DNA from 2 places in the Shinella sp. genome. Region 1 is predicted to be linked to the other one. Evidence: predicted binding sites of a transcription regulator. Region 1 holds the regulator's gene; the other holds the start of a gene.
The links. Region 1 encodes LexA, which represses DNA repair genes until DNA is damaged. Its sites were predicted from a motif close to TGTTCNNNNTGTGTTCNG; they were not measured.
Positions count from the first base shown of each region.

Region 2: the regulator LexA is predicted to act here: its motif matches at 1,907-1,924, upstream of uvrA (excinuclease ABC subunit UvrA).

Region 1 is NZ_JBQVPI010000034.1:4,214-7,391, reverse strand. Features, by position in the region: gene ACT6VE_RS30440 (ComEC/Rec2 family competence protein) at 1-777, shown strand, start outside; gene lexA (transcriptional repressor LexA) at 1,036-1,758, opposite strand; partial or broken gene ACT6VE_RS30430 (IS3 family transposase) at 2,221-2,956, shown strand; partial or broken gene ACT6VE_RS30425 (IS3 family transposase) at 3,103-3,178, opposite strand, start outside.
Region 2 is NZ_JBQVPI010000015.1:123,295-126,472, reverse strand. Features, by position in the region: gene uvrA (excinuclease ABC subunit UvrA) at 1-1,769, opposite strand, end outside; gene ACT6VE_RS23565 (single-stranded DNA-binding protein) at 2,058-2,579, shown strand; gene ACT6VE_RS23560 (RNA 2'-phosphotransferase) at 2,754-3,178, shown strand, end outside.

The DNA.
Region 1 (3,178 bases):
TTGATCAGCGTCATCGTCATGCCCTTCGGTCTCATCGCCGTTCTCCTGATGCCCTTTGGCCTCGATGCCATTCCCTTTGCGATCATGGGCAAGGGCATCGAGTGGATGATCATGCTTTCGACATGGGTTGCTAGCTGGAAGGGCGAGGTCGTCACCGGCCGCATCCCTGAGATCGCCTTCCTGCTCATCGGCATCGGCGGCGGCCTTGTCTGCCTTCTGCGGACCCGGCTGCGCCACGCCGGCACGCTTCTCGTCGTCTTCGGTATCCTTGTCGCCTGCTGGCCCGGCGGAGGCACGAGGCCGGAGATTCTCGTGTCGGAAGATGGCCGCCTGGTTGCGATTCTGCTTGGCGAAAAAGCAGCGGTCAACCGCGCCAGCCCCCCGGATTTCATCTACGCGCAATGGCGGCGCGCCCTTCGCCTCGACGGATTGATGAAACCTGAAATTCGTAAAACGGACGGACTGGCGGTGGAAGCCAAGAACGCAGAGCCCACAAACAAGGTCAGGCAGAAGCGGCCCCGCCGAAAAGCGGACCGGCAAAAGGCCAAAGCAGCCATGGCCGCAGCACTCGATGCAGCCCGCATCCGCACCGGCTTCATCTGCGAGACAAAAGCCTTTTGCGCCGCTGTTTCACCCAGCGGATGGCGTATCGTGGCGCTGGAAGACCTCGCCTTCCTCGGTACGGCGTGCGACGGGCGGATCTCGTCATCGTGCCGGTGGCAATCCGGCTGGAGACTTGCCGCTCAGGTGCGCGCCTCATCACGGTTCGACATTTGAGGCAGACCGGCGCCCTGGAAATCCAGTCGGCGGTCGATCAAGCACACCCCGTCGTCTCCGACACCCTCTTTGGCTCGGCCGTCGAAACGCTTCACCGCCCCTGGTCACGACACCGCACATACGATTGGCGCACAGCTACTTATGACGCTGGCAAGGGCGATTAAAGCATGTCGCGATATTTCAGCTTCACGTCTCGCGCTTTGGGTATCCGATTTTTCGCATGTCGCTCTGGCGCTGCACGCGCTTACGCGACAGGCTTTAATGGTAGCGGCGAATGAGGCCGACGAGCTTGCCCTGGATCTTGACGCGATCCGGCCCGAAAATACGGGTTTCGTAGGCCGGATTGGCGGCCTCAAGCGCAATCGATGCACCCTTGCGGCGGAAGCGCTTCAGCGTCGCTTCCTCATCATCGACCAGCGCCACGACGATTTCACCGGGATTGGCAGTGTTCGTATTGCGAATGATGACAGTGTCGCCGTCGAGGATACCGGCCTCGATCATCGAATCGCCCTTGACCTCCAGCGCATAATGCTCCCCGCCACCGATCATTTCTGCAGGCACAGTGATTTCATGGGTATTGTTCTGGATGGCCGAGATGGGCACACCCGCCGCGATACGCCCCATGACCGGCACGGAAACGGAGGAGGGCATGTCTGCCTGGCTTGACGTGCGCTGGGGCGGCGCAGCTGTTACCTGTTGCTTCCCGAGACTCCCCTCGATGACGGCCGGGGAAAAGCCGCGTCGCGGTTGCAGGCTGGGCGAATACGCCTCCGGAAGCTTGATGACTTCCAGTGCGCGTGCGCGATTGGGCAGGCGACGAATGAAGCCTCGCTCTTCGAGTGCCGTAATCAGCCGGTGGATACCCGATTTCGATGCAAGATCCAGAGCATCCTTCATTTCGTCGAAAGATGGCGGTATGCCAGATTCCTTCATCCGTTCATGGATGAACAAGAGAAGTTCCTGTTGCTTACGTGTCAACATCGCCGCCCACTCCAGAATCGCGAAACAAATATAGAACATACACTATCTGTTCCATATGTGTTCTGCAAGAGCCGCGCCTGCAGAGGCTGTGTTGGTGGCGTGGAAATTAATCCAGATTTCGGTCCTTGAAATGGCGACAATTAATCTAGATTCCAATACAATAAGGTTCTGAAATTTCGATACTTTTTCGCGACGAAACCGCCAGAATCACCAAAAGTGTGACTTTTAAATTCAGCTAGCCTTCTATGCTATTGATTTCGTTTAATAATAATAACTTATTCGATGTTTCTAAGTTCCATAATACTCCATCTTGCGGATTTGGCTATTGAACACGGTTTGTGGCATTTAGCTCAACGATGAGTTCCAAAATGTTGGCTGGTTCGGCGTCGCGAAATTCATCAACATGAATAGCCCTGAGATTTGTAGACGTCTTCCTTCCTAAATTTGAGGTAGTAGGCGGATATGGGCAAAGCTAATTTCAGCGACGATTTTAAGCGTGACGCGGTGCGTCAGATCACTGAGCGGGGCTATCCGGTTTCGGAAGTTTCGCAGCGGCTGGGTGTCAACCAGCATTCTCTCTATGAGTGGAAGAAGAAGTTTTCTTCGACGCCCGGTGAGCAGGGTAGTTACCAGGCAAAAGAGATCAGGTGGCTCAAGAAGGAGCTGGCGCGTCTCACCCAGGAACGCGACATATTATAAAAAATGCCACCGTGTATTTCGCTAGGGATGCAAAGTAAAGTACGCGTTCATTGCCCAGCATCAACAGCGGTTTTCGGTGCGAATGATGTGCCGCCTGTTCCGCATCCATCCCGGCGGGTTTTATGCTTGGCTTCGGATGCCGTTGAGCAAGCGTGCCTGCGAGGACAAGCGGCAGATCGATCTGCTCCAGACGGCTTGGGAAGAGATCGGCAAGGTCTACAGCTATCACAAGCTTCATGACGACCTGCTCGATCACGGCGAGACATGCTGCCCCAACCGGGCTGCCCGCCTGACCCGGATTGCCGGTATCAAGGCTCAGATCGGCTACAAACGCCGTCCCAGCGTCTATGGTGGCAGACCTTCCGTTGTCATCGACAACACGCTGGATCGGCAATTCGACGTCGAGGCTCCAGACAAGGTCTGGGTCACCGACATCATCTACATCCGTACCAGCGAAGGTTTTGCCTATCTGGCCGTCGTCATAGATCTTTATTCCCGGTGACCTTCCCCTGAACTTTCCTCCGGCAGCGATTAGAGCCTCGGCGGTTTTTGATACGCCAAATGGCGCGGTGTGAGCAACCGGCTCCAACGCTACGCGAAGCTTCCACATCGCGTAGCGTTGGAGCCGGTTGCGGCGATGATCCCGGCATAGTCTGCCGGGGTCTGGTATCCGAGCAATGAGTGCGGCCGGAAATTGTTGTAATCGTCCGCCTATTCCGCG
Region 2 (3,178 bases), on a different contig from region 1:
CCATGAATGCCGGCGGCGGGGCCGATGTCGACGACATAGTCCGCCGTCAGGATGGCGTCCTCATCATGCTCGACGACGATCACCGTATTGCCGATGTCGCGCAGGTGCCGCAGCGTGTCGAGAAGGCGGGCATTGTCGCGCTGGTGCAGGCCGATGGAGGGCTCGTCGAGCACATAGAGCACGCCAGTGAGGCCCGAGCCGATCTGCGAGGCAAGACGGATGCGCTGGCTTTCGCCGCCCGACAACGTGCCGGAATTGCGCGACAGCGAGAGATATTCGAGGCCGACATCGTTCAGGAAGCGCAGGCGCTCGCGGATTTCCTTGAGGATGCGGACGGCGATCTCGTTCTGCTTGCTATTGAGGCTCTCCGGCAGAACGTCGAACCAGTCGCGTGCGACGCGGATCGACATGGCCGTCACTTCGCCGATATGCAGCTTGTTGATCTTCACCGCCAGAGCTTCGGGTTTCAGGCGAAAGCCGTTGCAGGCCGGGCAGGGCGCGGCGGACATGTAGCGCTCGATCTCTTCGCGCGACCATGCGGAATCCGTCTCTTTCCAGCGGCGCTCGAGGTTCGGCACGATGCCTTCGAAGGTTTTTACCGTCTTGTAGGAGCGTGCGCCGTCCTTGTAGTTGAACTCGATCTTTTCCTTCGTGCCGTTCAGGATGGCGCCCTGCGCCGCTTCCGACAGTTCCGACCAGCGGTTGGAAAGCTTGAAGCCGTAGGCGGCGCCGAGCGCCTCCAGAGTCTGGTTGTAGTAGGGCGAGGAGGACTTTGCCCAGGGCGCGATGGCGCCGTCGCGCAATGTGCGTTCGGTTTCCGGCACGATGAGGTCCGGGTCGATCTTCTGCTGGCTGCCAAGACCATCGCAGGTCGGGCAGGCGCCAAACGGGTTGTTGAACGAGAACAACCGCGGCTCGATTTCCGAGATGGTGAAGCCGGAGACCGGGCAGGCGAATTTTTCGGAAAACAGCACGCGCTCGTGCGTCTCGTTCAGCGACTTGTTGGCCGAGCCGCCGGCGGAGGTTTCCTCGACCGGGAGTGGCTTGTCGGCGAACTCCGCGATGGCCAGGCCCTCGGCGAGCTTGAGGCACGTTTCAAGGCTGTCCGCCAGGCGCGAGGCGAGATCCGAGCGCACGACGACGCGGTCGACCACCACGTCGATGTCGTGTTTGTATTTCTTGTCGAGCGCCGGCACATCGGCGATCTCGTAGAACTGACCGTCGACCTTGACGCGCTGAAAACCCTTCTTCATCAGCTCGGCGAGTTCTTTTTTGTACTCGCCCTTGCGGCCGCGCACGATGGGCGCGAGGATGTAGAGGCGTGTGCCTTCGCCGAAATCAATGACGCGATCGACCATCTGGCTGACCGTCTGGCTCTCGATCGGCAGGCCCGTCGCCGGCGAATAGGGGACGCCGACGCGCGCAAAAAGCAGGCGCATGTAGTCGTAGATTTCGGTGACCGTGCCGACGGTCGAGCGCGGGTTCTTCGAGGTCGTCTTCTGCTCGATGGAGATGGCCGGCGACAAGCCGTCGATCTGGTCGACATCCGGTTTCTGCATCATTTCGAGGAACTGGCGCGCATAGGCCGAGAGGCTCTCGACATAGCGGCGCTGACCCTCGGCATAGATCGTGTCGAAGGCAAGCGACGATTTGCCGGAGCCTGACAGCCCGGTCATGACGATCAGCTTGTTGCGGGGCAGGTCGAGATCGATGCCCTTGAGATTGTGTTCGCGGGCGCCGCGAATGGAAATTGTCTTGAGTTCGCTCATGATATCCAGCGTCAGAAGTTCTTGCGCATTCGATTTAGGGGTTGCCCCTATGTAGGAACTGGTTGGGCGGTGTCCATGCGCGGTCGAAGGAATCCGTGCCCGTTTCCGATTCGCTTGACAAGAGTGTAGGGAATTATTAGAACAAAAAAAGAACGAATTTTTGCAATTGATCTGTGGATTATAGTCCCATGGGGCGGCGCTGGCGCATGGCAGCCGATAAGATGCCGCATTCATGGTGTGAAATGATGTCGGGCGCGAGAGCCCGGCGCGACAACGGGATGTATGGGTATGGCTGGAAGCGTCAACAAGGTGATCTTGGTCGGGAATGTCGGTGCGGACCCGGAAATCCGTCGGACGCAGGACGGTCGGCCGATCGCCAACCTGCGGATCGCGACCTCTGAGACCTGGCGCGACCGCAACAGCGGCGAACGCAAAGAAAAGACGGAATGGCACAATGTCGTCGTCTTCAACGAAGGCCTGTGCAAGGTCGTCGAACAATATGTGAAGAAGGGCGCCAAGCTCTACATCGAAGGCGCGCTGCAGACCCGTAAGTGGCAGGACCAAACCGGCAACGACCGCTATTCGACGGAAATCGTGCTGCAGGGCTTCAACTCAACGCTGACCATGCTCGACGGTCGCGGTGAAGGCGGCGGCGAACGTCGTGGCGGTGGTGATATCGCTGGCGGCGCGCCAAGCTACGACGATTACGGTTCGCGCCCGTCTTCGGGTGGCGGAAGCAGCAGCGGTGGCGGCAGCCGTTCTGGCGGTTCGCCGCTCTCGCGCGATATGGATGACGACATCCCGTTCTGAGGATGTAATGGGCATCCACGATCCTGTTTAAAGGCGCCCGGATTGGCGCCTTTTTCCTTTGTTAAGCGGCGCCGGAGCTTTTTTCGTCTCATGTTGCGAATAGACGGACAAGCCTGATCGTTGTTGCTTCGGCAATCCTGATGGCAACCGGACATATTCGTCGGATGAATGTTCATGAGCAAGAATATCAGCAAGTTTCTCAGTCTGGTTCTGCGGCACGAGCCTCAATCAATCGGCATTGAGCTGGATGCCGGCGGTTGGGTCTCTGTGGACGATCTGATCGTCCAGGCACGCCGCGCCGGTGTCGACATCGATGACGATGCACTGCGCACAGTTGTGGCCGAAAGCGACAAGAAGCGGTTTACGCTTTCTGCCGACGGGGCCCGAATACGCGCAGCCCAAGGGCATTCGGTGGCGGTCGATTTGGACCTGGTACCGGCCGTGCCACCGGAGATTCTGTTTCATGGGACGGCAATCGCTTCGCTCGAGGCCATCTTACGCGAAGGACTCACGCCGCAAGGACGCCAGAAAGTCCATCTTTCGGCGGACATGGAGACCGCGGTCAAGGTTGGCCAGCGGCATGGGAAGCCGATGGTTCT